Regions from separate parts of the Mesorhizobium sp. M0830 genome, predicted to be linked through region 3. Evidence: riboswitches for the same ligand, from Rfam matches in the RefSeq annotation. Region 3 holds a riboswitch; each other region holds the start of a gene.
The links. Region 3 has a riboswitch for cobalamin ahead of metE (5-methyltetrahydropteroyltriglutamate--homocysteine S-methyltransferase). Riboswitches for the same ligand answer to the same signal wherever they lie in the genome.
Positions count from the first base shown of each region.

Region 1: it holds a riboswitch for cobalamin, as region 3 does, so the genes downstream of both, NKI20_RS04070 (CbtB domain-containing protein) here and metE (5-methyltetrahydropteroyltriglutamate--homocysteine S-methyltransferase) in region 3, are expected to answer to the same signal.
Region 2: it holds a riboswitch for cobalamin, as region 3 does, so the genes downstream of both, NKI20_RS24800 (aromatic ring-hydroxylating oxygenase subunit alpha) here and metE (5-methyltetrahydropteroyltriglutamate--homocysteine S-methyltransferase) in region 3, are expected to answer to the same signal.

Region 1 covers NZ_JAMYOR010000004.1:45,361-55,034, forward strand. The annotation lists gene NKI20_RS04035 (creatininase family protein) at 1-699, shown strand, start outside; gene NKI20_RS04040 (tyrosine phosphatase family protein) at 700-1,209, opposite strand; gene cobD (threonine-phosphate decarboxylase CobD) at 1,206-2,252, opposite strand; gene cbiB (adenosylcobinamide-phosphate synthase CbiB) at 2,251-3,219, shown strand; gene cobO (cob(I)yrinic acid a,c-diamide adenosyltransferase) at 3,260-3,874, opposite strand; gene cobU (bifunctional adenosylcobinamide kinase/adenosylcobinamide-phosphate guanylyltransferase) at 3,876-4,319, opposite strand; gene NKI20_RS04065 (CbtA family protein) at 4,492-5,259, opposite strand; gene NKI20_RS04070 (CbtB domain-containing protein) at 5,275-5,454, opposite strand; cobalamin riboswitch at 5,491-5,687, opposite strand; gene NKI20_RS04075 (MFS transporter) at 5,813-7,012, opposite strand; gene NKI20_RS04080 (heparan-alpha-glucosaminide N-acetyltransferase) at 7,237-8,235, shown strand; gene NKI20_RS04085 (methyltransferase family protein) at 8,232-8,708, shown strand; gene NKI20_RS04090 (ROK family protein) at 8,747-9,674, opposite strand, start outside.
Region 2 covers NZ_JAMYOR010000050.1:39,161-48,834, reverse strand. The annotation lists gene NKI20_RS24810 (DUF680 domain-containing protein) at 1-103, opposite strand, end outside; gene NKI20_RS24805 (DUF680 domain-containing protein) at 175-372, opposite strand; cobalamin riboswitch at 882-1,083, shown strand; gene NKI20_RS24800 (aromatic ring-hydroxylating oxygenase subunit alpha) at 1,199-2,446, shown strand; gene NKI20_RS24795 (FAD-binding oxidoreductase) at 2,493-3,593, shown strand; gene NKI20_RS24785 (FAD-binding oxidoreductase) at 3,752-4,498, opposite strand; gene NKI20_RS24780 (molybdopterin-dependent oxidoreductase) at 4,495-5,106, opposite strand; gene NKI20_RS24775 (DegQ family serine endoprotease) at 5,249-6,778, opposite strand; gene NKI20_RS24770 (MBL fold metallo-hydrolase) at 7,037-7,756, opposite strand; gene NKI20_RS24765 (diphosphate--fructose-6-phosphate 1-phosphotransferase) at 7,809-8,975, opposite strand; gene NKI20_RS24760 (L,D-transpeptidase) at 9,062-9,674, opposite strand, start outside.
Region 3 covers NZ_JAMYOR010000046.1:16,337-26,010, forward strand. The annotation lists gene NKI20_RS23635 (cytochrome-c peroxidase) at 1-464, shown strand, start outside; gene metE (5-methyltetrahydropteroyltriglutamate--homocysteine S-methyltransferase) at 909-3,260, opposite strand; cobalamin riboswitch at 3,356-3,557, opposite strand; gene NKI20_RS23645 (alpha,alpha-trehalose-phosphate synthase (UDP-forming)) at 4,118-5,812, opposite strand; gene NKI20_RS23650 (adenosine kinase) at 6,690-7,682, opposite strand; gene metK (methionine adenosyltransferase) at 7,732-8,904, opposite strand; gene glyA (serine hydroxymethyltransferase) at 8,958-9,674, opposite strand, start outside.

The DNA of each region.
Region 1 (9,674 bases), on a different contig from region 3:
GAGCAGCATGGCCCGCATCTGCCGGTTTCGACCGACACCTCGATCATGAACGGCATGCTCGACACGGTCATTTCGCGCCTGCCCGACGATCTCGACATCCGCATCCTGCCGGTGCAGGCGGTGGGCAAGTCCAACGAGCATCTTCACGCACCGGGCACCCTCACTTTGCCGGCAACGACGCTGGTCGAGGCGTGGACCGAGCTTGGCCTGTCGATCGCGCGCGCCGGCGTGCGAAAACTGGTCGTCGTCAATTCGCACGGTGGCAACGAGGAGATCATGGGCATCGTCACGCGCGAATTGCGCGTGCGCGAAAAAATGCTGGCGGTGAAGACCAGCTGGCAGCGTTTTGGCCGCCCGGCCGGCATGTACACCGAGCTCGAGGACCGTCACGGCATCCATGGCGGCGATGTCGAGACCTCGCTGATGCTGCATTTCCGGCCGGACCTTGTCGACATGGGCAAGGCCGACAATTTCGTTTCCAACGTCGCCAAGGCCGAAAAGGAATTCTCGCTGCTGCGCCACACCGGCACCCACGCCTTTGCCTGGATCGCTAGCGATCTCAACCCGAATGGCGTGGTCGGCGACGCCAGCATCGCCACATCGGAAAAAGGCCGGCTGACGGCAGAATATCAGGCCGATGGTTTCATCAGCCTGCTGCGGGATGTGCGCAAGGCGAAACTCGTCGACTGGCTGAAATAGCTAGCCGTCAATCTTGAGCGCGAAAGGCGTGCCTTCGAAAGCGTCGGCACCGCGCCCGATCGCTTCGATCGCCTCGACCATGCGGCCGTTGCGATCGAGCAGCGTGTCGGCCACCGCAATCAGTCGCGGATTGGGTGTCGCCGATGGTGACAGCGCTCGCAGCGTTTGAGCCAGTTCGGCCTCGTCGCGTTTCGGCGCCAGTGCTGCAGCGATGATATAGGCCGAGGCGGTCGAGCGGCTGATGCCGGCATAGCAATGCACGACCATCGGCCTTGCCCGGTCCCACCGGCGCGCGAAATCGAGCAGGTTGCGGACATGATCCTCGCCCGGCATGGTCATGCCGTCCTGCGCCACCGCAATGTCATGCATGACCAGGTGCAGATGGTTTTCACTCGCTATCGAGGCGGGACGTACCACCTCCGTTCCAGCGGCAAGCAGCGACAGCATGCGCTCGGCACCGGTCCTTGCCACCGTTTCCTCGATCTTTGCCAACGAGCAGACATAGATCATTGCTTCGAACCCTTTGATCGATCCTCGCGCCGCGCCGTCCATTCGGCAAGAGCGGATTCAAGCCGCTGCCATTCCTCCTCGCTCCCCGGCAGGCCGGCGCGCAGGACATGTGGCCGGTCGGCAAAATGCCGAAGCAGGATGCCGCGCTTGCCAAGGGCTGCAAAAAGGCCATCGGCATCGGCCAGGCGGAGATAGCGAAACAAAGTCGTGCCGCCCGCGACGGGAATGCCGAAGCGGCCGAACAGGCTATCGAGCCGCGCCGATGCTTCCGCAAGGGATGCCCGCATCGCGTCCTGCCAGTCGATATCGGCAAGCGCGCGGATGCCGTATTCAAGCGCCGGACCGGCGACGGCCCATGGCCCGAATTGCGTTTCCAGCCGTTCGACCGTCGCCGCATCGGAAAGTGCAAAGCCGAGCCGCAGCCCGGCCAGGCCGAAGAACTTGCCGAACGAGCGCAGCACGACGATGCCGCCCCGCCCGACATCGCCTGCAAGGCTGTGTTCACGCGGACCGACATCCATGAACGCCTCGTCGACGACCAGCAGCCCGCCCTTGGCGCGCAGTCGGGCGGCCAGCGCCAGCAAACCGTCCCGCTCGACGATGCGTCCATCCGGATTGTTCGGATTGACGACAATGGCAAGGTCGGCGTCCGCCAGCGCTTCGAAATCGTTGACCTCCAACACTCGGTGTCCGGCGATCGCCGCAGCGCGGGCATGTTCGGCATAGGTCGGCCCCAGCACCAAAGCCTTGCCGGGCGCGATCAGCGATGCGACGCGCGGCAACAGGATCTGCGTGCCCGGTGCCGCCGCGAGGTTGGCTGGCGACGGCGCGCCATAAGTGCTGGCCGCGATCTCTAACAGGTCACGCGTGCGCGCGGCCTCCGGCAATCGCGACAGCGAGGTGGCGGGCAGGTCGAAAAGCGGGTAGGAGTGCGGATTGATACCGGTCGAGAGGTCGACGAAAGGCCGCGAAGCGTGGGGGAAAAGCGCCCTCGCCCGGCCAAGACTTCCACCATGGTCCACCGTTCCTTCAAGAAGCTTCATGTCAGTTCTGATCGCTTTCCTGTCATTGGCCGTCGAATTCGCCCTCGGTTATCCCGACTGGCTGTTTCGCGCCATCGGCCATCCGGTGACGTGGTTCGGCAGGCTGATATCCTTTCTCGACCGCAGGCTCAACCACGCCACTGATCCCGACGCGTTGCGTCGCAAGCGCGGTGTCCAGGCGCTGCTGGTCATCGTGCTCGTGCCGGCGCTGATCGGCCTCGGCATGCAGATCCTGCTCTGGTTCGTTCCCATGGGGCTGATCATCACGGCCCTTCTGGCAACCTCGCTTCTGTCGCAGAAAAGCCTTTACGAACATGTCGAGGCGGTGGCGGACGCACTCGACACCGGCGGTCTCGCTCTGGGCCGCGTTGCCGTCTCGCGCATCGTCGGCCGCGATCCCGAGACGCTGGACCGGGCCGGTATCAGCCGCGCTGCGATCGAGAGCCTGGCCGAGAATTTTTCCGATGGCATCGTTGCTCCCGCCTTCTGGACCGGTGTCGGCGGCCTCGCCGGCGGCGCCGCCTACAAGGCCGCCAATACCGCCGATTCGATGATCGGTCACCGTACCCCGCGCCATGAGGCGTTCGGCTGGGCGGCGGCACGCTTCGACGATTGGATCAATTTGCCGGCGTCACGGCTGACGGCGCTGCTGATCGTGCTGGCGGCTTTCCTGGTCAGGGACGCCGACCCGCGCAATGCCTGGCACGCGGTGTGGCGCGACGCGAAGAAGCACCGCTCGCCGAATGCCGGCTGGCCGGAAGCGGCGATGGCTGGCGCGCTCGGCCTGGCACTCGCCGGGCCGCGCAGCTACGGCGGCGTCCTGGTCGACGACGTCTTCATGGGCGGAGGCGGCCGCCGCGAAGCCGACAGCGCCGATATAAGGCAGGCGCTGAAACTCTATCGCGTCGCCGACTATCTGCTGATTGCGCTGTTTGGAGTGATTTCGATCATCGTCATTGTGGCGTGACCCATTTCACCCTCCCCCTTGTGAGGAGGGTAAGAAACGTTCAAAACTCGATGCCCTGCTGCGCCTTAACGCCCGCGGAAAAATGGTGCTTGGTCACGCCCATCTCGGTGACGAGATCGGCCGCCTCGACCAGCGCCGGCTTGGCGTTGCGGCCGGTGACGACGACGTGCAGGCCTTCGCGGCGGGCTTTCAGCGCCGCAACCACCTTGTCGAGATCGAGATAGTCGTAGCGCAGCGCGATGTTCAACTCGTCGAGCACCAGCAGGCTGATTGACGGATCGGCCATCAGCTCGAGCACCTTGGCCCACGCCGCTTCGGCCGCGGCGATGTCACGCTTCAGATCCTGCGTTTCCCAGGTGAAGCCCTCGCCCATCGCGTGCCAGATGACGCGGTCGCCGAAGGCGGCGAAGGCGTCTTTCTCGCCGGTATGCCATTTGCCCTTGATGAACTGGACGACGCCGACGCGCTTGCCGTAGCCGAGCATCCGCAGCGCGAGACCGAAGGCGGCCGTCGTCTTACCCTTGCCCGGCCCGGTGTTGACGATCAGCAGCCCCTTCTCGACCGTCTTGCTCGCCACCTCGGCATCCTGCACCGCCTTGCGCTTGGCCATCTTGGCGCGGTGGCGTTCTTCGTCCTTATTGTCGACGTCGGTCATGTCATTTCACCTTCAGCGGGAGTCCCGCCACCATCAGCAGCACTGTGTCGGCGACGGCAGCGATCTGCTGGTTAAGCCGGCCGGCGGCATCGCGAAACCGGCGCGCCAGTGCGTTGTCAGGCACGATGCCTTGCCCGACTTCATTGGACACCACGAACCAGGGCCCGCGCGGCCGCGACAGCACCTCCGCCAGTCGCCGGCATTCCAGCTCGAGATCATGTTCGGCCAGCATATGATTGGTCAGCCACAATGTCAGGCAGTCGACAAGCACCGGCTGGTTGTCGGGCAAGGCCGCGAGCGCGCCGGCAAGATCGAGCGGTGCGTCGATGGTCGTCCAGCCTTCGCCGCGGCGTGAGCGGTGCAGCGCGATGCGCTCGCGCATCTCATCGTCATAGGCTTGCGCCGTCGCGATATAGGTCCATGGCGAGGGCAAGGCCGTCGCCAGGGTTTCGGCGTGGGGGGGGGGGGGGGGGGGGCGGCCGGGGCGGGGGCGGGGGGGGGGGGGGGGGGGGTGGGCGGGGGGGGGGCGGGCGGGGGGGGGGGGGGGGGGGGGGGGGGGGGCGGCGGCGGGGGGGCGGCCCCCCCCACCGCCGATGAGGAAGGTCAGTGCCTTGCTGTCAGGCAAAGCTGTCGCGCAGGCTGGTCGCGGTGCCGGTGAAGCGGCCGCGGACCACGCCGACGACCGCGCCGAGCACCAGCCAGAACACCAGATTGGTCACTGTCACCGCCACCACGAACTGGTGGTGCAGGCCTTCGGGGATCGCCGTCTCGTAACTGCCGGGCTGCGGCGCGCCGACGATGTGCGGAGCGACGATCAAGGCCACAGCCAGGATCGCCAGCGGCAGCGACTTGCGGAAGGCGATCAGGCCGAGCCCGGCCGCGGTCATCGCTACGGTAGCCCACCACCAGATCTGGCGCTCGGTCAGATCGGCCGCTGGCATGGCCGGCAGTTCCGGCGGCAGGCCTAGGCCCGGCGCCAGCGTGAACACGGCAAAGCCGGCCAGCCCCCAGAAGACGCCCTGGCGCCAGCCACCGATGCCGCCGGCGAATTCGGAAACCGCGACCAGGATCAAGGCGAAGCCGATGCCGGTGACGATGTTGGCAAGCACGCTGAAGGCGAAACGTTCGAAACCGTCTGCCGGCGCCCAACCCTCGTCTTCGGCGGCCGGGGCGGCTTCCGCTGCCGGAGCGGCTGTGCTCATGGCATTGCTATCCGTTGGGGCCGGAACGGCATGGTCATGGTGATGCCCGCCGCCGGCCTGTTCGTAGACTTCCGCCTTCAGGATCAGCGGCACGGTGGCGTAGGCCTGCATGCAGGCGAGAACGACACCGGCCACGAGCCCTGCGATCGCCGCAATGAACACGACGTTGCGAAACAGGTTCATGATGTCAGATCCTCGTCAGTGGCAGGGAAACGCCATCGAGTGGCGATAGTCGTGAGCCGCATTGTGGACCGCATCGATATGCGAGAAGCCGACAAAGCCCATCACGAAAACGCCGAGCAGCGCCGCGAGCGCGAGCTGCATGAAGCGCGACTGCGAGGAGACGGAGGCGCCGAGGGAGACGGAAGCAGTAGTCATGTCTTGTCCTTTCGCCCTCCACCCGAGGGCATCGAAGTCAGTTTCCTGTCGCCGGCAGGTCTCCTGGCTCGCGGATCAGCGCCCTTCCCCACCTTCCCGAAGAAGAAATCTTCAGTGGCATATGGAGAGGACTACCGCACACAGTTGCGGGGGCAGCCACGGCATTGGGCGAAACTCGCCCTCACCGCATTCCCTCTTGGCTCCAAAATGGAACCGACGACATTGCCGACTATAGGCAGAATCGTCGCCTCCAGCAAACCAAATTCCGGCGGCAACCATCGCGAATGCGTCGTGCCAGTGAGGGCCTCCGCTGCCGCAGGCACCTTGGCATGCGGCACTTCCACCAAAGCCCTGAAGATCAAAGCGATTTCGGCAGATAGCGCCACGTCACGAAGCCGCAGACCGCAGCCAGCAGGCCCAGCGTGACGAACACCGAGCCTAGGCCGAAAAACGCCAGCACCACCGAATAGACCAGCGGCGGCGTCAGTTCGGAAAAGTCGAGATAGGTCCGGTAGACCGCCGCCATCTGCGATCTTTCATAGGAGCGCACCGAGCGCATGAAGGCGGTCGAGCCGAGTGCGTCGAGCGCGATGGTGAAGAAGGCGCCGCCAAGCAGGAAGGCGCCGGTGAGCAGCGGCACGGTCTCGCCGACGAAGCCTGCCGCCAGCAGCATGGCCGACATGGCGAAATAGGCAAATGTCATCGTCCTGCGGCTGCCAAAACGCTTTCCCGCCTTGCCCCAGAAGATGGCCATGAACAGCAGCGCGTTGCCGGCCGAAACCAGCACGCCGCCGGCCAGCTTGCCTTCGCCGGTGATGACCATGAACAGCGGCCCATAGACGAAGAACGTCGTCCAGAAACAGGAGCGGCCGAAAGCGATCAGCCAGGCCAGTCTGAGCCTGGGCTGCGCCACGAAGCGGCCGATATTGGCGAGCGGATTGACCGGGCGCGTCTGGCCCGGGCTAATCGACGGGTTGTCGCCGAGCCGGTAAGTCCAGAACAGCGCCAGCAAGGCCAGGGCGAAGATCGCCACGGCGCCATGCGCGGCATAGATGCCGAAGTGCGTGTAGAGGAAGATGCCGAGCGTCGGCCCGCCGGTCCACGCCAACATCGACCACGCCATGCGCAGCGATTCGGCCTGCATGAAATCGGTCTTGCGGATATGGTCCATGATATAGAGGTTGAGCGTGATCGACAGCGCGCTGGCGCCCATCACGCGGCACAGCATGCCGGCCAGTTGCCCGGCAAGCGTATGGGTGACGAAGAACAGCGAGCCGATGGCAAGCAGGCAGGCGCCAGCGGTGTAGACCCAGCGCCGGGCAAAGCGGCGGATCAGCATTGGCATGAAGAGCGTCACCGACAGGCCGAGCATCGCCACGACGGTGTAGAGGATCGAGACGATCTGCTCGTTGTGCAGGATCTCATAGGCCTGGATCGGGATGACGCTCGACACCGTGGCGCGGGCGAAGGATTCGACCGCATAGAGCGAGGCGAAGGTGCGCGCGTCCGCGGCCTTTAGGGCCGGAAGCCAGATCGGATGGCGCACATGGGTGGACATTGCTTCCCCAAAGCAGAATCTATCGGACCAAATCTGCCGTGGCGATGCCGGCGCCAATAAGAGGAAACCGACGCGTACCCGGCAAAAAACGAAGTCGGCCAAAGGCTTCCCGGCACTGGCCTAAAGCGGCGCCTGATCCGGCGTCCTCGGCAAAATTCCCGGCCTTCTTTTGTTCGGTGCAACCGTGATAGTCGTTTTGCGGGGCTGAATCAGAATGCGAGACCATGAGCATCCAAACGCCGACCGCACCCGTTCAGGATCGACCAAGGCGCATCGTCGCCATCGACATCGTGCGCGGCATCGCGCTGATCGCCATGGCGAGCTACCATTTCACCTGGGATCTGGAATTCTTCGGCTACACCGATCCCGGCCTGACCGCCTTCGGCTGGTGGAAGATCTACGCGCGCTGCATCGCCTCGACCTTCCTGTTCCTGGTCGGCGTCAGCCTGTACCTCGCCCATGGCAAGAAAATCCGCTGGAACGGCTTCTGGAAGCGTTTCGCCATGGTCGCGGGAGCCGCGATCGCGATTTCGATCGTCACCCGCATCGCCACCCCGGACGGCTTCATCTTCTTCGGCATATTGCACGAGATCGCGCTGGCCAGCCTGCTCGGCCTGCTGTTTCTTCGCCTGCCGGCTTTACTGACCATGGTGGTTGCCGCGCTGGTCATCGCGGCGCCGGTCTATTTGCGCTTCGAGGCCTTCGACCATCCATGGCTGTGGTGGGTCGGCCTGTCGGCGGTCAATCCGCGTTCCAACGACTACGTTCCACTGTTCCCATGGTTCGGCGCCGTGCTTCTGGGTATAGGCTCCACCAGGCTTGCCGCGGGCGCGGGTATCTTGACGTGGCTGGCGAACCTCAAGGCCGGGCGCTGGGCCAACCCGCTGGTCTTCATCGGCCGGCACAGCCTGGCCTTCTACCTGATCCACCAGCCATTGCTGATCGGCTGCGTTTGGCTGTTCTCGCAGATCATGCCGGCGCAGGTCGAAACCCCGCAGGTGAATTTCCTCAAAACCTGCCAGCTGTCCTGCGAGCAGTCGCGCGACACCGAGTTCTGTTCCAGCTACTGTGTCTGCATGCTCGATACGCTCGAGGGCGAGGCGACGCTTGATCGGCTCTACAACAACGATCAGACTGCGGAATGGAAATCACACTTGTCCGACCTTGCCGGCATGTGTACCGCCAACACCGACAGCAAGTTGATGGAGGAAGGGGTCAAATGACCGAGAACCAGCCGAAGCCGGGGCTCATCCCGTGGCCGCCGCTGATCTACACCGCCGCCATCGCCATCAGCATCGCGCTGGGCCTGCTCTATCCCCTGCCCTGGATCGGCGACCTCTTGGGCGATATTCTGTTCGCCGCCGGCTGGGTGGCGCTGTTCGGCGTCGCAGCACTCTGGTTCACCGCGATCCGCACCATGATCCGGGCCAAGACAACGCTCAACCCGAACGCGGTGCCTGACCACCTCGTCACGTCGGGTCCCTTCGGCATCACCCGCAATCCGATCTATCTGGCCAACACACTGCTGTTGATCGGCGTCGCCTTTGTCTCAGGGATAGTCTGGTTCCTGCCGATGGCGCTCATCGCGGCCTTCGCCACGCAGAAGATGGCGATCGAGAGCGAGGAAAAGGTTCTGGCGGCGAAGTTCGGCAAGAAATACCGCGACTACGCCAAACGCGTGCGGCGCTGGATTTGAGCAAGCCTCACCGCGGGCGTCCGAGTTCGAGATATTGCCTATACGGCCGCGACTTCTCCAGGCCTGCTTTCGAAATCAAACAGCCGCTGGGTAGCGAGCGCGGCGGCGCCCCGCGCCCATGAATCGTCTGCCCAGTCCGGCGTGATCGGCGGTGGAGTCCACATTGCGTAACGCCGTAGCGCGTCGCGCATGGGCTCGAAGAGGTAGTCGCCGAAGCTCACCGCTTCGCCGCCGCCGACAATCACCTCCGGATCGATGATGTTGCAGAAGCTGCCCAGAAACCTTCCGATGCCTTCGCCTGCTTCGCGCAGCAAATTCACGGCCACCTCGTCACCGGTCTTGGCCGCTCTGACCATGTCGTAGCGGTCAACGTCGGCTGAGAGGCCCTTCGTCTCACGCCACCGCTTAACCAATGCTGGTTCGGAGAAGAACGTCTGAAGGCATCCGCGGCGGCCACACTCGCATTGCGGCCCGTTTGGATCGTAGATGGAGTGCCCGATCTTGCCCGCGGCCCCGTTCGCGCCGTGATGGACCGAACCATCGATCACCACCGCGCAACTGATGCCGGCACCGATGGCCAGCGCGCCGACAGTGCGGTGATGCCGGCCGAGACCGAACAATTGCTGCGCCAGCGCGAAAGCGTTGGTATCGTCGTCGGCCCACACGGGCACATTGACGAGATCGGCCAGCATGGCCGCTATCGGCACGTCAGTCCAATTGAACCGGTGACTGAGCCGACAGACGCCATGGTCGATGACCCCGGGCACGGCGATGCCGATGCCGCTGAGCTGCGCCCCGGTTGGCGCGGCCCGATCGGCAAGCAACTGGCTGACGGCGGCGGCGCAGGCTTCTACCGTGCTTCGCGGCGACTGATCAGGCACAGCGACGCGTTTGGAGACAAGCGGTGTCGTGGCCAGGTCAGTCAGCACGCAATCGATCGCACCGACCATCAGCTTGAACCCGACG
Region 2 (9,674 bases), on a different contig from region 3:
TGGCAGGCTGGTTGGCGCCGTTCGAACCATAGTTGTCGCTAGCGGCGAAAGCGCTACCCGAGATGGCCAGAACAGCGGCGGTAGCAAGAATGATCTTCTTCATTTCAAGTCTCCTGAATTTTCTGGATTTCGCCAGGATGGCGGGCGAACCCGCTGTCAACTGGGAATTGGTTGTTAGTGGCCGAAGAGGTTACGGTCGCTGCCCTGGGCAGGCGTCTGAGCAGCCGGTTCCGACTTCTTGACCGAAGCGGTGTACGAGCTGTCGACGGCAGTGGCTGCCGGGGCGTTCGAACCGTAGTGGTCGCTGCCATTAGCGAAGGCGCTGCCGGAAATGGCCAGAACGGCGGCGGCAGTGAGAATGATCTTTTTCATTTTTTGTACTCCAGTATCTTCTTTTTCGTCCGTCTAGCGGCGTGTCTTGGAAATGAAATCGCGTCGTTCGGACAGCCCCGATGTGGGAGGGCATCCTCGCCTTTTCCAATCACGAAGTTGTTTCGTGTGGACCATGATTCCGCTACTTGAAATTGTGCCAAGGGCTTCCACACGCTACTTATTATTTATATTTTTCAATGGTTTAAGCAAAACCGTCCGCTGGATCACTAACTGTTGCCAAGGCCCGGCGTTCACAATGTCCTGCACGCACCGTCAACAGAAACGAACCGTTCGGTTCGATTTTAGAATCAGCTAATAGTCACTTTTCGAAACCGTTAGCCTTTTTTGGCCGCCAGCAAGGGTTGGCTTTCGAGGAGATTGCAAGTGGCGATGGCTGCCGAAGAGATAGGATTTCAGCCCGGCAATCGCCAACCCGAACGTTTCGCACGCGTGTCGCGCCGCATGGATACGATGTCGTTTTCATGCCGATGACGCGTCAGCGATCGTGGTTAGATCATGCCATCTCAGGTGCCGCTTCGTGACGACGGGGCGGAGAATTGGGAAGCCGGTCAAAATCCGGCGCTGCCCCCGCAACGGTGGTGGAGTTCAAGTCGCAACGGGAGACCACTGGGCAACTGCCTGGGAAGGTGTCGCGATCGTCCGCAAGGACAACTCCAAAGCCCGGAAACCAGCCCGAGATTTCTAGACTCGACTGATCGCGGTGGGCGATCAAGAGGTGGATAGTGCATGCACGGCGCCTCGCCGGCCTGCGTCCAATCCTTCCTCCGTCACCACCAGTTCAGTCCTTAGATAACGAGGACAGGACATGGATATTCGCAACGACATGCTGAGGCTCTTGAACAGCCGTCGGCAAGGCTTTTCGCTAGAGCAGCCCTTCTACACCGATCCAGACTACTTCAAGCTGGACATGGAGCTGATCTGGTATCGCGATTGGCTGTTCATCGGCCATGATTGCGAGCTGCCGAAGCCGGGCAGCTACATTACCGTGCAGATCGGCGACTATCCGGTTGTTCTTGTCCGTGACCAGCAAGGCAAGATCAACGCCTTCCACAATTCCTGCCGCCATCGCGGCAGTCGCGTCTGCAACACCGACAAGGGTACTGCGGCAAAGCTTGTCTGTCCCTATCACCAGTGGACCTATGAGCTCGACGGCCGCCTGCTGTTCGCCCGTCAGATGGCCGACGGTTTCGACAAGAGTGAGTTCGGTCTGAAGCCGATCGCCTGCGAGAGCGTCGGCGGCTATATCTTTATCTGCCTGGCCAAGGAGCCAGCGGATTTCGCGCCGATGCGGGCGATGATCGAACCTTATCTGCTGCCGCACCGGTTGCGGGAAGCAAAGGTCGCCTTCGAGAGCACGATCATCGAGAAGGGCAACTGGAAGCTGGTCTGGGAAAACAACCGCGAGTGCTATCACTGCGTCGCCAATCATCCCGAGTTGTGCAAGACCTTCCCCGAGGCTCCGACCGTGACCGGCGTCAACGGCGCCGACAGCGACCCCGAAATGGTCGCGCACTGGGCCAAATGCGAGGCATCAGGCCTGCCGAGCAAATTCCGCATCGATCCGGCCGGGCAGTATCGCGCCACCCGCGCGCCGCTGCTGCGCGATGCCGTCAGCTACACCATGAGCGGCAAACTGGCGGTGAAGAAGAACCTCTCCGACGCTGTCTCCGCCGACCGCATCGGCACCTTGATGCACTATCACTATCCGACGACATGGAACCATATCCTCATCGATCACGCGGTGACGTTCCGGGTGGTGCCGATCAGCGCCACGGAAACGGCGGTGACGACGAAATGGCTGGTGCACAAGGACGCGGTCGAGGGTGTCGACTACACCATCGAAGACCTTACCCATGTGTGGACCGAAACCAACGACCAGGACCGCCGCATCGTTGAGGAAAACGCCCTCGGCATCCTGTCGCCCGCCTATGAACCGGGCCCCTATTCGGAGCTGCATGAGGGCGGCGTGATCCAGTTCGTCGAATGGTACGCGTCGTTCATCGGCCCGCGCCTCGCCGAAGGCGGAAGGCCGGCGCTGCGCAGCGTCGCCTAGTTGCATCACATGCACAAGACATGAGGGACAAGAGAGGATGAATGCGATGACGGATCTTGGCCTCTATCGCCATCTCGACCAGATGACGCCCTGGAACGACAGGCTGCAGGTGCTGGAGGTGATCGGCGTCAGCGACGAAGCGCCTGACGTCAAGACCTTCACCTTCCGCTCCGACAACCAGACCTGGTTCCGCTACAAGCCGGGCCAGTTCGTGACGTTGGAACTGCCGACCGCGGACGGGCCGGTGATGCGCACCTATACGCTGTCGTCCTCGCCATCGCGGCCGTTCTCGATCGCGGTGACGGTGAAGGCGCAAGCCGGCAGCACCGGCACACGATGGATGTTTGACCATCTGACGCCCGGCTCGCACGTCAAGGCGTATGGGCCGACCGGCGATTTTTCGCTGCACAGCCACCCGGCGGCCAAGTATCTGTTCATTTCGGCCGGATCCGGCGTGACGCCGATGATGTCGATGCTGCGCTGGCTGAACGACTGTGCGCCATGGACCGATGTCGGCTTCGTCAATTGCGCGCGCCGCCCGGAAGAGATCATTTTCCGCAAGGAGCTCGAACTGCTCGGCAGCCGTATGCCAGGCTTGTCGCTCGGTTTCATGATCGAGGAGCGTTCGAGCCGAGAGGGATGGTTCGGCCATATGGGCCGCATCGACGCCATCAGGCTGCCGCTGCTGGCGCCCGATTTCCGCGAGCGCGAAATCTTCTGCTGCGGCCCTGATCCCTTCATGCGCGCCGTGCGCGGCATGCTGGACTCCGCCGGCTTCGACATGACGAAATACCATCAGGAGAGCTTTGCGGCGCCTGCCGTGGAGGAGATCCCGGCGCCGTTCGCTTTGCCGGCGGGAGACGACGCCGTCGCCCCGGTCGAAGCCATGACACCGATCCGATTCTCGCTTTCGGACGTCGATGCCGACTGCGTCGCCGGCCAAACCGTGCTGCAGACCGCGCGGGCCTCAGGCGTGCGGATTCCCGCTGCATGCGAGTTCGGCCTGTGCGGCACCTGCAAGGTGAAAAAGGTCGCGGGCGACGTCGAGATGAGCCACAATGGCGGCATCCTCGATCATGAAATCGACGACGGTTTTATCCTTGCCTGTTGCTCAAAACCGCTTTCGGCGCTCGAAATCGAGGCGTGACCGGCGGTTGGTGCCATTTCCGGAGTCCGGAAGCGGAAGCTGAGCGACCGCGGCATGGGCGCCAATGAAGAAGTCGGGCAACACGCCAGTCCTGGATCAAAGCATCGAGCCCCGGACGAACTGTCAGCGCCAAGACCACATGCGTTAACAACGTCCGTTCAAACTCCGTAGCGCTCGGTGCGAATGTTTCCCGCTGCAACGCCGGCATCAATCAGCGCCTGGGCGGCGACTGATACAAACGCGTTGGAGCCGCAGACAAAGGCGAGACCAGGCGGCTCGGGCAGCCGTGCCATTGCTTGCGCCATCATCGCGACGTCCACCCGCCGCGCATAATCGGCCGGGCGCCGGGCGGCTTCGCGTGTCAGTGTCAGCACGAGGTCGAACCCGTCCCTGCGGTCGTCGAGGGCGATCAGTTCGTCGCGAAAGATCACTTCGTCCCAGACCCGGGCTGAAAAAATCAGGACGACGGGCACTGTCGAATTGCGCGCGGCTCGATGGCGAGCCATCGACATCAAGGGCACGACGCCGGAACCGCCGCCGACAAGCACAAGCGGTCCGCTCTCATCTTCTGGCCAGACGAAATGCCCGCCGAGCGGTCCGCGCAGTTCGATTTCGTCACCAATCGCCGCGACCTCGTGGAAGAAGGGCGAAACCTCGCCATCGTCGAGCTTCTCGATAGCCAGTTCGATCGCCCCAACCGTCTCGGGCGCGGAGGCAATGGAGTAGGAGCGGCGCGCCTGGTAACCATCCGGTGCCGTCAGCCTGACATCGACATGCTGCCCGGCGCGGTAGGCAAACGGCCGCGATGGCCGGAAAAAGAAGCTGGTAACACGCGGCGTGCGCTTTTCGATGCGGACGATCCCGGCTGTCTGCCAGGGCGATTGCACTGCTGCCACATCGCTCATGGATCGCCCGTATAGCGCTGTTCGCGCCATGGATCGCCATAGATGTGATAGCCGCGCAATTCCCAGAAACCGGGTTCGTCGCGCGTCGTGAATTGCAGGCCGTTCAGCCATTTGGCAGACTTCCAGAAATAGAGGTGCGGCACCAGCAGCCTTGCCGGGCCGCCATGGTCCGGCGCAATCGGCTTGCCTTCGTAGAGCAGCGCCACCATGGCCTTGCCGCCGGTAAGATCCTTTACCGGCACATTGGTGGTGTACCCGTCGAACGCGTGCGCCAGCGTGAAGCCGGTCGGCGGCTCCAAACCCGCGTCGGCAAGGATATCGTCGACCAGCACGCCCTGCCACGGCGTGTCGAACTTGGTCCACGCGGTCACGCAATGGATGTCGCGTGTCATCTTGGTCAACGGCAGCGCGTTGAATTCAGCCCAGTTCCATTTCTTGATCGGCCGTGGCCCATGCTTCAACGTGAACGACCAATCCTCCATGCGCACGCGCGGCGTCGGACCGGCCGACAGTACCGGAAAACCCTGTTCGAGATATTGACCGGGCGGTATGCGCCCATCGTCATCGGTTGGCGGGCGCCGTCCTGAAGAGAAACCTCGGGTGACCATCGCGGCAATTCCTCTGCAGCAGGCATCCATCAGCCTGTCGCAGTTTTCTCGATGATGCCGCTGCGGGCAACTGAAATCTTGACGGACAAAGCCGGCAGGCCCGGCGAGCCTGCCGGCTTTGCATTCAGTTCAGCGCCTCGCGTCAGCCATTGGCGAACGGCACCGCGACATAGATCTGGCCTCCGTCGCGCTCGACCAGCAACAGCACCGACTTCTTGCCGGACTTGCCAGCCTGAGCGATCGCCTGGGTGACCTGCCTGGCGCTCTTCACCGGCACCTGATTGACGGCGACGATGATGTCACCTACCTGGATTCCGGAAGCCGCGGCCGCCTTGTCGGGATTGACGCTGGCAACGATCGCACCGCGCTGATTGTGGGCGAGATTCATCTGCTCGCGAATGTCAGGGGTGATGTCCATCAGTCCAAGCCCGATCGCCGCGGCGCGTGAGCCTTGCCCGACGCCAGGCGCGCCGGACCCGTCTTCCAATGACGCGGTCTTTACGTCGTCGGTGTTGCGCCCGACGTCGACGGAAACATCCACGGCCTTGCCCTTGCGCCAGATGTTCAGCGTCTCCCTGGCGCCGGGCGCGACATCGGCGACCGCCCGCGACAGGTCCTTGGGATCCTTCACATCCTGTCCGGCAAAGCTGGTGATGACGTCGCCGGCCTCGACTCCGGCCCTGGCGGCGGGCGAACCGTCATTGACCCGCGAAACCAGCGCGCCGGCGGGATGATCAAGGCCGATTGCGCTCGCCACATCCGCCGTCACCGGCTGGATCTCGACGCCGAGGTATCCATACTGGATCGAGCCGTCCTTCATCAGCTTGGCGACCACCTTCCGGGCCTGGTCGGACGGGATGGCGAAGCCAACGCCGACGCTACCGCCATTGGGCGAATAGATCGCCGCGTTGATGCCGACGACATTGCCGGCGACATCTATCAGCGGCCCGCCGGAATTGCCGTGGTTGATCGGGGCGTCGATCTGGATGAAGTCATCGAACGGGCCGCTGTGCAGATCGCGGCCGCGCGCCGAAACGATGCCTGCGGTGACAGTGGTGCCGATGCCGAACGGGTTGCCGAAGGCCAATACCTGGTCGCCTGGCATGAGCTTGTCGGAATCACCCCATTTGACGGTTGGCAGGGGTTTGTCCGCCTTGACCTTGAGCACGGCGAGATCGTTCTTGGCATCGCGGCCGACCAGCTTGGCGGGGAGTTCGGTGCCGTCGTCGAGCGCAACCTTGATCGAGGTGGCACCATCGATCACGTGATTGTTGGTGACGATGATGCCATCCGCGCCCACGATGAAGCCGGAACCCAGTGCTTCGGCACGCTGCGGTTGCTGTTGTGGCGGTGTCTTGGGCATCGGCATGCCCTGGTCACCGAAGAACTGACGAAAATAGTCGTCGAAAGGCGAGCCGCCGTCGAACGGAGAGGCGTCGCTCGTCGTTCCAGGCTCTGCCTTCGTGACAGTGGTGATCGTTACCACCGCCGGCTTGTCGGCCGCCACGATGGGAGCGAACGAGCCGTTGGGAGCGGTGAGGCCGGCTACCGGTGTCTGGGTTGTCGGAACGGTGTTGCCCTCGCTTTGGGCGAAAGACATGACGAAGGGGGATACGATCAGCGCAGCGCCCAGCAAGGCCGCGACGCGATGTCTGCGAATTATGTCTGACATGGTCGTTTGTCCGGGCGAGAGTTGATCGGTCGCCGTGGAGGTCTCCTTGTGCGGAAGACCGGCCATTCGGCGTGTCGAACGTCGCGATTGCCTGTCTCGCCTGGCACGGCAGCCGGACCGGATCGACAGCTCTGAATCTAGGGCGCAGCTTGGCCCGATTTAGGGATTCCGGGCCACCTTACGAAGATTTAATTTCCGGAATGACGGCGGTCACGATGTCGTCAGGCGACGGGCCAGTCTTCCCTGCCCGCCGGGGGCTCAGATCCCGCCGGTTCGTCCGAGATAGGCAGTGGCAATGTCGTGCATGCGCTTGCTGTCGAAGCTCGGTCCGTGGCCGCCATGGCCGACGCGGATCGGCAGGTCGAGCAGGCGCTGCATCGTACTGATGTAGGCCGATCGATCCGAATCCGGCAGGTCGTCGATCAGCGTGTCGTCGTAGATGGCGTCACCGCTGAAGAAAAGGCCATCGGCCTCGTCGAACAGCGCGATCGAATCCGGCGAATGGCCGGGCAGATGCAGCACACGGAATTGCCGGTCACCGAGATCGACGATGTCGCCCTCGTCCAGGGTTCGCGTCAGCGGTGCGGGCGGGATCTTGTAGTCGGCCGCCTTCCAGCCCGGCGCAGGCAGCTTCGAGACGGCGCCGTCGAGATCGTGGAACATGTAGGCGTAGGTCGCCGCCTCATCCATGCTCGCGAACTGCTCCGCGCTGTGCCTTGGCCCTGCTCGCCACGGAAATTCGTGCATTGAGCCGACATGGTCGAGATGAATGTGGGTGGCGACGACCAGCAGCGGCTTGCCGTCGGGCATGTCGATCTCCGGCGCGAGCCGACAGATACCCATGCCGGTGTCGACCAGAAGGTCGGCATCTCGGCCGCGCAGATGCCAGATATTGGCACGCACATAGGTATGCACGAACGGCTCGGTCAGCATCGTCGTCTTGTGGTCGACAATGCTTTTGCTGAACCACTCCGGCATCAGCTGTGGCCCGGCATCAGGTGAAAGCCAGGCATCAGGTGTGAGCCAGGCATCAGACGAACGGCTTCCCGACCTTGTATTTTTCCGGCACCAGCCGCTTGAGATAAGCGATGCCGGCATCGGACAGCTGATTGACATCGGGCTTCATGAAATCGTCCGGCATATGGCGGGTCTTGCCGGCGACGTCCTTCAGCGGCACCTTCTTCAGCACCGTTTTGCTGCCGTCATATTGCAGCGCCACCGAGCCGCCGCCCTGTTCAGCGACAGTGACGGCGAAAGCGCCGGCATCGAAAGCCTCCTGCGCGTCGATCGCGCTGATGGCGCCGACATAGCCGCGCGGCATGTAGCCGAGTGCGTCGACGCGGGCCCGCTTGCCGGGCAGGCCTTCGGCCAGCGCGCGCTCAAGTGCGGCCGGCAGGTCGCTGCCCGACAGCTTGACGTTGCCATGCGCGTCGCGCTCGAGCTTGTCCGGCGGCACCAGGCTCTCGACCAGTGCCTTGCCGTCGGCGGTGCTGACACCTTCCGAAACGGCGACGATGCAGCGCTTGTGACGATCGAGCGTGGCGCGGACGTCGTCGATGAAGCCGGCGGCCGAGAACGGGCGCTCGGGCACATAGACCAGGTGCGGGCCGCTGTCGGGGTCGAGCTGCCATGCCGCCGCGGCTGCGGTTAGGAAGCCGGCATGCCGGCCCATGACGATGCCGACATAGATGCCGGGCAGGGCGCGAAAATCGAGGTCGACAGACAGAAAGGCGCCAGCGACGAACTCGGCCGCCGAAATAAAGCCCGGCGTGTGATCGTTTTCCTCGAGGTCATTGTCGATGGTCTTTGGCGCATGGACGAAGGCGATCTCGCCGCCTGCGGCATCGGTCAGGATCTGCTGCGTGCCCGACGTGTCGTTGCCGCCGATATAGATGAAGGCGTCGGCGCCTGCCTTCTTCAATCCGTTGAGGATGATCTCACAATAGGCGGCATCCGGCTTGTCGCGGGTCGAGCCAAGGGCGGCACTTGGCGTGCCGGCGATCAACCGCAGCCGGTCCTCGGGAATCGCGGAAAGGTCGACATAGTTGCCGTCACGGATGCCGCGCACGCCGTGGACGGAACCGAGGACCTTGGCACCGGGATGCCGCTTGCGGATCTCCAGCGTCGCCCCGACCACCGTCTGGTTGATGACGGCGGTTGGGCCGCCGCCCTGCGCGATGACAAAAGTTCCGGCCATTCCCGACGTCTCCCGAGCGATGAATTCGAAGGCACATTCGCCTGTCTTTCGCTATCGCGCAACGGAAGAGTGGCGCGCGCGGCGTGTCAGACGACGACGACCGGGTTTTTCTTGGAGACGCGGCTGTAGAGGTCGATGATGTCCTGGTTGATCAGGCGCACGCAACCCGACGACATCGCTTGGCCAATGCTCCACCATTCGGGCGAACCGTGGATGCGATAGCCGGTGTCCTTGCCGTCCTGATAGATGTAGAGGGCGCGCGCGCCGAGCGGATTGGTGAGGCCGCCGGGCTGGCCGGCCTGCCATTTAACCAGCTCGGGCTTGCGGGCGATCATCTCGGGCGGCGGCGTCCAGGTAGGCCATTCCCTGCCGTACTGGATGTTGGCACGGCCGGACCAGCGGAAACCGTCCTTGCCGATGCCGACGCCGTAGCGGATGGCGTCCCCACCCGGCTGGACGAGATAGAGCATGCGCTCCTGCAGATGGACGACGATGGTCCCGGGCGCCTCGCCTGTGGTGTCGACGACGATCTGGCGGCGGAATTCCGGCTTGACCTTCAGATACGGCACTTCCGGGACGTTGAAGCCGCCATCCGTCAGTGCGGCATACATCACGCCGGGGCTGGTGACGTTCTTGTCGACGCTGATCGCCGGCCGCATCGGCGGCACCGAACCGGTGGAGACGTCGTCGAGCTCCAGC
Region 3 (9,674 bases):
ATGGTGATGAGCTTGCCATGACTTCCGAACAGAAACAGGGCCTGGCGCTTTTCATGGACAAAGGCTGCTCGTCCTGCCATGCCGGCATCAACGTTGGTGGGCAAGCCTATTTCCCCTTTGGCCTCGTGGAACAGCCCAGCGCCGAGGTCCTGCCGGACAAAGACGAGGGCCGATTTGCGGTCACCAATGCAGCCGATGACTACTATGTTTTCCGCGTGGCGCCGCTGCGCAACGTTGCACTCACCGCGCCATACTTTCATTCGGGCAAGGTTTGGGATCTGAAACAGGCCGTCGCTATTATGGGGACCACCCAGCTTGGCGTAGTACTGGCGGACGAAGAAGTTGATCTGCTTGTTGCCTTCCTCAACTCGCTGACCGGAGAGGCACCCGAGGTCACCTATCCCATCTTACCCTCCGAAACGGCGACAACGCCCCGGCCTGTAACGCAGATCTCAGGAAAATAAGGGCCAACTGGCTGCGGACGTCGCAATCGAAAATGATTGCGGCTTTTACTTGGGCCACACGAATTGCCAGGTCCATCTCCGAATTGGCGGGACACGCTAGCAATACCCGAAACCTGCAACCTCGCCCGTAGTCTGCGCAAATCAACTGGGGAAGCGGACAGACGCGCAGCATCATATATTGTCGCCGCCTGAGCGGACATGCCAAGCAGTCTACTTTGAGAAACGACGTGTGTACGATTTGTTCGAGGCGCGGGGCCTGTATGTTCCCAAGGACCAATACTATAGCGTGGTGTCACATTTATATTTCTGCGGGATGAGGACACGTGCCGAAGGAAAATTGCACATTTTCGCCGTGTGGCTTATTTTCAAGAGTGTGATCGGTTTGGCATATTCCCGGCCGACATCCGCCACCGGCAACTCCCCACACGGTGAGGAAGAGAAGCCTTACGCCTGCACTTTCTGCCGGAGCGCGCGTGCTGCAGCGACCATGTTCATGAGGGCAGGGCGGACCTCCTCCCATTTGCGTGTTTTGAGGCCACAGTCCGGGTTTATCCACAGTTGGCCGTCGGACAGTCGCTCGCGGGCAAGCATGACTAAGTCCGAAATCTCGCCGACTTCCGGGACGCGTGGTGAGTGAATATCATAGACGCCGGGACCGATTTCGTTCGGATATTTGGAGCTCGTGAAGGCGTCCAACAGTTCCATCTTCGAGCGCGACGTCTCAATCGAAATGACATCCGCATCCATTCCAGCAATCGCGTGAATGATCTCGTTGAACTCCGAATAGCACATGTGGGTATGAATTTGAGTCGCGTCCTTTACACCCGTTGAAGCGATCCGGAAACATTCGACAGCCCAGTCGAGATAGACTTTCCAGTCAGATTGGCGCAGTGGCAATCCTTCGCGAAACGCGGCCTCATCGATCTGGACCATCCTTGCGCCGGATCTTTCGAGATCCGTCACTTCGTCGCGGATGGCGAGCGCGATCTGGCGGCAGGCTTCGGAGCGGGGTACGTCGTCGCGAACAAAAGACCAGTTGAGAATGGTGACTGGGCCTGTGAGCATTCCCTTCACGGGCTTTTCCGTAAGCGACTGGGCGAATTGCCACCAGCGCACTGTCATCGGATTGCGCCTCGATACGTCGCCGAAAATGATGGGGGGACGCACGTAGCGCGACCCATAGCTTTGTACCCAGGCATGCTGGGTGAGCGCGAAGCCGGACAACTGCTCGCCGAAATGCTGTACCATGTCGTTTCGCTCGAACTCACCGTGCACCAGCACGTCCAGCCCGATCTCTTCCTGCCAGCGAATTGCAGCCTCGATCTCCTTCTTCAGGAACGTCTCGTAGTCGACATAGCTCAGCTGGCCCTTCGCATGAGCGGCCCGCGCGCGGCGTACCTGCGGCGTCTGCGGGAAGGACCCGATTGTCGTCGTCGGGAACGGCGGCAGCCCGAGCGTGCCGGCCTGGACTCTGGAGCGCTCGCCAAAAGCGCTCTCTCGTCGCTTTATGCTATGGTCAATGCTGGCGATCCGCCCCTCAACAAGCGGGTCATGGATCTTCGTGGACGTCACGCGAGTGGCGGCAGCCTCGGCAGACGCTTTCAACGCGGCTGCCACCGCATCCCTGCCTTGGGACAGGGCCCGGGCCAGCAAGACCAGCTCGTCGGTCTTCTGGGCCGCGAAGGCGAGCCACGACCTGATGTCCGCCTCGAGTTCCGGCTCCATGCGCAGGTCGATCGGCACATGCAGCATCGAGCAAGAAGGCGCGATCTCGACGCGGTCCAAGGGCCAGCCGGCGACGATCGGTTTGATGCGGTCGAGAATGGCGGGCAGGTTCGCACGCCAGACGTTGCGGCCATCGATCAAGCCAAGCGAGAGCACCAGATCCTTCGGAGCGAGCCGACCCACCGTTTCCAGCTGCTCGGGAGCGCGCACGAGATCAATATGCAGCCCGGCCAGGGGCAGAGAAACCGCGGTTTCGAGATTGTCTCCCAGCGACCCGAAATACGTAGCCAGCATGATCTTCAGCTCGGGCGCGGCTTTCGACAGCTGGCCATAGGCGAATTCGAACGCAGCTCGTTCGTTCGGGTACAGATCGAGAACAAGCGCTGGCTCATCGATCTGCACCCAGTCGGCTCCCGACAGCCTCAGCCTCTGCAGGAGTTGCTCGTAAACGGGCAGCAGCCGCGGTAGGAGCGCGATAGGATCGAACCCTTCGGCAGGCGATTTCGCCAGCTTGAGGAAGGTGATGGGTCCAAGGATGACTGGGCGTGTGTGAATGCCGAGAGCTTTAGCCTCGAGGAAGTAATCGACCGGCTTCGTTGACGAGAGGGCGAACGTCTGATCATCATCGAGTTCCGGCACAATGTAGTGGTAGTTTGTGTCAAACCACTTGGTCATTTCCATCGCGGTTACACCGGGCCCATGAGCCGCCTCCTGGTGACCAGCGTGTGCACAATCCTCCGTCTGACCCTGGTTGCCGCGCGCCATTGCGAAGTAGATGTCAAGTGGGACCTCGCCGCTATTCCAGCCGTAACGGGAGGGAATGGCGCCGACCATGGCTGCGGTGTCGAGCACATGGTCGTAAAGCGAGAAGTCGTTTGACGGTATTTTCGACACGCCGCGATCACGCTGCTCTTCCCAGCTAGCGGCACGGAGCGCCTTCGACGTCATGAGAAGTTCGCCAGCGGACGATGTTCCGGACCAGTAGCTTTCAAGCGCGAATTTCAGTTCTCGCCGACGACCGAAGCGCGGCACGCCGAGCGTTGCTACAGGAATTTCCTGAGAGTCAGTCATGTCATACCCCGATGGTTGGGGCGTCGATGACAAGGAAGGCGCTAGCAGGCCGGCACGAACGCCGGCTTGCAGCGGCCACCGAGACACCCCGCCCGTGGACGTAATTCGCCGTGGCAGGTCTCCTGGCTCGCGGGGTCATAGCCTCTACCCGTCTTCCTGAGGGTATTCGCCTCAGTGACATGAGTGGGGTTGGCTCGCCGCTAACAGTTGCGGGGGCAGCGCCGGCATTGCACCGGCTTCCCTCTTAGCTCCGCTGCGGCAGCGCCGCACGCGAGAACCACGACACGCAGACAATCACAGCAGTCCGCTCTTTTGTCAATGACGCATAACGAAATGTTTATGTCGTTATGTGATTTCGCTTTTACGCTTGTCTAACATTGTGAAATATTCAGTCGCCCATTGGCGGCGCTGCTCCGCTGCCACCATTGTCCAACTAATGGATCCCTGTCGGGCTGCGACATCCCTCGAAGGTCGCCGATGAAGGATTTCGGACAAGACTTCAAGCGCGTGACAACGTCATTAGAATGCAGAAGATCGCATTGGTGGCGATGTTTAACGATGCGGCCGCAAGCCGTGCGTGCGTGGTAGAAGCGGTTTTCTCGGAGTGAGCGCCAAATCGCGGGAATTGGCACGCCAGTCGTCATCACGGGTGACTAGGCAATCGTGATGACTCCGCTCGGCGGCAAGAGACCACACTGACCGAGCCTGGCTCAAGGGTCTGATGCAAAGCCCGACTGTGGTCCCGATAAGCCGCTTAAGCCGCATTCAGGCGGTCAGTATAAGTATCTCTCTCTCCAAGCGCTCGGCATTGAGGGATGCGCAAATGCAGGCAAAGCTCGCGTGCTTCATATTCTGGATCATACGATCGGCAGGACCCAGTTTTTATCCAGTGCACGCGTCAGCGCGGTGTGCAATTCTGGCTCGGTCCGATACGAAGGCATTTGGGCTTCGCTGATCCAGCCCAAGCCAACATAGTGGAAGTGATCCGCAGGGACCGTAACCCGGCTGCTGTCCAGTTGCCGAACGAAGTCCGCTGACCAATGGTGGATCGTATACGCTTCAAGTTTGTCCATCATCCTCCGCCAGCGTTGGATGCGTTCTTCGCGCGGCATGCTGGCCGCTCTTGAGATCGCGGTAGCTATCTCGTCGGAGAGCCTCGGATTTACCAGCAGGGCGTCCTCGCCGAAGTCTTCGGCCGCGCCGGCAAACTTCGATAACACCAGAACGCCAGGGTCGCTCGGATCTTGTGCAGCAATGTATTCTTTCGCCACAAGATTCATGCCATCGCGCAACGGCGTCACAACGCAAACACGCGCGGCTCTGTAAAGACCCGCTATCTCAGCTTGGGTGAACGACCTGTTCTCATAGATAATCGGCATCCACTCGTCCGTGCCATGCCGGTTGTTGACTTGATTGACGAGTCTTTCGACGTCGCGCCGATATTCGCTGTACGCTTGGATGTCGCCACGTGAGGGAGTTGCGATTTGCAAGAGCGAGACACGTTGCGGCTCGACTGCCAGCAGATCGAAAGCTTTAATCCGATTGTCGATGCCCTTGGTGTAGTCGAGCCGATCGACGCCGATAACTAGCTTTGCTCCGCCAAGTTTCAACTGCGAAATGTAGGCTTTCTGCGCCTCAAGCGAATCTGCGGCACACTGTTCGAATTGCTTCGGATCGATACCTATAGGAAAATTTTGGCATTGCGTCTGGCCATGGTCCGAGAAAACGACCCCGTTCTTGCTCTCCAGCCCCAAATGAGATTGGACACAGGCGAGGAAATTGCTCACATCACGGTCGGTCTGGAAACCGAGCAGATCATACTCGAGCATACATTTCATTAGCTCGCCAGAATTGGGCACGCGCTCCATCATGTCAGACTCGGGCCATGGCGTATGCAGGAAATGGCCGATCGGCCGGTCAATGCCGAGTCTGTGCAAATCAGCGCCGAGCGGCAGGAAATGGTAGTCATGAACCCAGTAGACTGCGTTATCTCCCAATTCGGACACCGCGCGCGCCATGAAGGCATTGACGTCGCGATAACTTTTATAATCCTCTTCCGAGCCTGAGATCCGGTCCGGCAGCGAGTGGAGCGCCGGCCACAATATTGAATTTGCAAAACCTTGATAGTACCGAGAATAGTCCGCTGCCGGCCCATCGAGCCACCCGATTTGACCTTTTCCACGCTGCACGAGGGGCACCTGTTGCTTATCCCCGTCGCCCAGATGCTCGGAAAAACCTACCCAGACCGCGCCGGAACGCTCCACGACGCACTCCAGGGCCGCCGAAAGCCCGCCTGTCTTGGGCTGATCAGAATTGACAGTCGCACCGCGGTTGGAAATTGCGATAAGACTCCTATGTGGCTGCTGGGCCGCCGTGTTGAAGCGCTGGTCTGCGGCTGAGACAACAGGACGGGACGGGCCAACTTCGGCTTGTTGTTCTCGCTCCTGTGGCAAGTCTCTCAGGGGTTGTTCAAAAGCGATTAGTTCGTGAACAGCCCCAGTTTGCCATGTGAGGTTCCGGCGCGGCGAGTTGGCGTTGTTCAATGCGTCCATTTCATGCCTCCGTTGAATATTCCCCATTATGGAGCAACTGGCATTCCCAGATTGGCACACCCCCTGCTGACGAGAATCTGACGAGCGTCAGAGCAAATGGCGACCGATCGTCGCGTTTCGGCTTCGGCGCCCTCAAGAACCGGCTTATCGCGAAAATAGCTGGCGACGCGATCGAGCGGACCGTGCTTGCGGTAATTGTTGGATTGTTCGGATAAGAGATACACCCAGTAGATGCCAGCACCTGTTGAAATGAACTGAAACTATGTCGCTGCAGCCAAGGCTGCCGGGCCCCGTGATGCGATCCTGCGTCTGCCGAAGAGTTTTGACACGGAGATCGGAGAGGGCGGGATAGTCCCTTTCCGCCCGTCAGGGCCGGTTTTTGAATCCCTTCCTCGTTGCCCTCGACGATCCCAAAATCGTGGAAGCCAGACCGCGATGTGAATACCAGCCAGGCGAGCACTTCCTGACATCCGCGAATGCCGGGCTCCACATCCGGCGCCTCGTCGAGATTGACGAAGATGAAGCCCTGCTGCCAATTCCGCTGGTCCCATACCAATGGCGAACCAGTCTGCCCGCATTCGGCATCGTGGGACGTGATCGCAAGTCAAGTGCTCCGACGGACGCCGCGAGTTCTCCGTTACCTCAGGAACCTTACTGGCCTTCCCCAAGCTGAGCTTCTGGAAAATGCCGGTGGCGATCTCGATGACGGTGAATGCCGTCAAGGCATGCCCGCCTTGCACCCCCTTCCAGCGAGCTTCACGGCAGCAGCATCGGTCAGTTCTCCGAAGCGAATGGCTGTCGTTATCAGCGAGCTTTGACACAGTTCCGCCACTGCGATGATCGCGTCGGTTGGGCAGCTGGTTAGTTGCCCGCGCATCTACAGCAACCCAGCCCGTTCCGCCTCGCGGCGCAAATTCTGCCTTGGCCTTGGGCCGATCTGCTGGATCACCAGGCCGGCCGCCAGCGAGCCAAGGTCGCCGCAGGTCTTGAGGTTGCGGCCCTGCGTGTAGCCATGCAGGAAACCGGCGGCGTAGAGATCGCCGGCGCCCGTCGTGTCGACCAGCTCCTTGATGGCGGTCGCCTCGATGACCACGGTCTCGTCGCCGCGCACGATCACCGAGCCTTTTTCCGAGCGTGTGACGGCGGCGATCTTGCAGTCCTTGCGGATCTGCGCCACCGCTTCGTCGAAGGACGAGGTCTGGTAGAGCGACTTGATCTCGTCGCTGTTGGCAAAGACGATGTCGACCGTGCCCGAGCGCATCAGATCGAGGAACTCGTCGCGGTAGCGGTCAACGCAAAACGAATCCGACAGTGTCATCGAGACTTCGCGCCCGGCCTCGTGCGCGAGCTTCGCCGTCTGCCGGATCGCCTCCTTGGCGCGCGGCGGGTCCCACAGATAGCCCTCGAAATAGGTGACCTTGGCGCCAGACGCCTTGTCGGCCTCGACATCCTCCGGCCCAAGCTCGACGCAGGCGCCGAGATAGGTGTTCATCGAGCGCTCGCCGTCCGGGGTGACGAAGATCATCGAGCGCGCCGTCGGCGGCTCGCCCTCGAGCGGCCTGGTGTCGAAGGCAACGCCCTGCGCATGGATGTCGTGCGCATAGATTTCGCCCAGCGCATCGTTGGACACCTTGCCGGAGAAGGCGGCGCGGCCGCCGAAGCTGGCGACGCCGGCCGCCGTGTTGCCGGCGCTGCCACCGGAGGCCTCGATCGCCGGCCCCATGTGGCTGTAGAGCAGCTCGGCGCGCTTGGTATCGATGAGGTTCATGGCACCCTTGATGATGCCGTTGGTCACCAGAAAAGCGTCGTCGCACTGGGCGATGATGTCGACAATGGCATTGCCGATGCAAAGCACGTCATAATCCGGCATCAATGTCTCCGCTTGGGCTTTCCGCTTGCCAATTCGCTCGCCGGCGGCTTCACGGGGCGGCTAGTCCTGCCTCGCGACGCAATTCGTCCGCCCTGTCTGTCTTCTCCCAGGTGAAATCAGGCTCTTCACGGCCGAAATGGCCATAGGTGGCTGTATTGCGGTATATAGGGCGCAAGAGATCAAGCATCTTGATAATGCCTTTCGGTCTGAGATCGAACAACTCAAGAATGAGGCGCTCGATCCTGCTTTCCTCAACCCTGGCTGTCCCGAACGTGTTGACCATGACGGAAACCGGACTGGCCACGCCGATTGCGTAAGCAAGCTGCACCTCGCACACGTCCGCAAGTCCGCTGGCGACGATGTTCTTTGCGACATAGCGGGCCGCATAGGCAGCTGAGCGGTCAACCTTGGACGGGTCCTTGCCCGAGAAGGCGCCGCCGCCATGACGACCCATCCCGCCATAGGAATCGACGATGATCTTGCGTCCCGTGAGACCGCAGTCGCCGCGCGGCCCGCCGACTACGAACCGCCCCGTCGGGTTGACCAGAATTCTGATGCCTTCCGTCTCCAGGTGGGTCGGCAGGACAGGCTTTATGATTTCCTCAATGACGCCCTCGCGGACAGTCTCTTGCGAGACCTGCTCGTCATGTTGCGTCGACACGACGATGGTATCCAGGGCGACCGGGCGCAACCCCTCATAGCGCACTGAGACTTGGGATTTCATGTCAGGACGCAACCAGCCAAGCTGTGCCTTCCGGACATACGCCTGCCGTTTCGTCAAGCGATGAGCGAGCTGGATCGGCAAAGGCATCAGGGTATCGGTTTCGCGGCATGCGTAGCCGAACATGAGGCCCTGATCTCCCGCTCCCTGCTGGAGGTCTTGCCCTCTTCCCTCGTCAACGCCTTGGCTGATGTCGGGCGACTGCTCGGTGAGGGCATGGACGACGGAGCAACGCCGGCCGTCGAAGCCGACGGCCTCGTCGTCGTACCCAATGTCGAGAATCGTATCGCGCGCAACTTGGCTGTAATCCACCTGGGCATCGCTGGTAATCTCGCCAGCCAGAACGACTATCCCTGATTTTACCAACGCTTCACAGGCGACGCGCGCCTTGGGATCTGTGCGGAGGATGGCGTCGAGGATGGCATCCGAGATGTTGTCGGCCAACTTATCCGGGTGCCCCGCGCCAACCGATTCGGAAGAGAACACGAACTGCCTAGCCATGAATACCTCGCTTCGGGTGTTGGATGTGGTATGGGCATTTTGCTTGGCCCACCTTACTTGTCGGAGATGCCCGGGACCTCGAACGCAGCGCACAAGTCGGCAACGTCTCTTCGCACGCAGGCATGGAGATCTTCGTCGTCTGGCCGCTGGAGGACGGAGTCAATGAAGCCAGCAATTTGCTGCATTTCCACATCGCGCATGCCCATTGACGTCACTGCTGGTGCCCCCAGGCGAATTCCGCTTGTGACCGCCGGATCCCGCGGGTCGCCAGGCACCATATTAAAGTTTGTGATGATTCCTGCCTTTGCTAGTCGCTCGGCATAGGCCTTGCCCGATAGTGGCCGATTGCGAAGATCAAGGATCAGCATGTGATTGTCCGTCCCCCCGGTCACCAGGTCATGACCTCGCTCAAGCAGTGCATGTGCCAGAGCCTTGGCGTTCTTGACCGTCTGTTGGCCGTAGCTTCGGAAGGACGGGTTCGCGGCTTCGTGCAAGGCAACCGCTAGCGCAGCGATGGCATTCATGTGAGGCCCGCCTTGCAGGTGAGGGAAGACCGCCCGGTCTATTCGTCTGGCGAGATTGTATTTGCTCTTTGTATGATACAGGGCCTGATAGCGATCTTCGTTCCTTGACAAAATGAAGCCACCGCGGGGACCGCGGATCGACTTGTGGGACGTGCTGCTGACCACGTCGCAATGGCCCACGGGATTCGGGTGCGCTCCCGCGGCAATCAGGCCGCTGATGTGCGCAATGTCGGCTACGAGATAGGA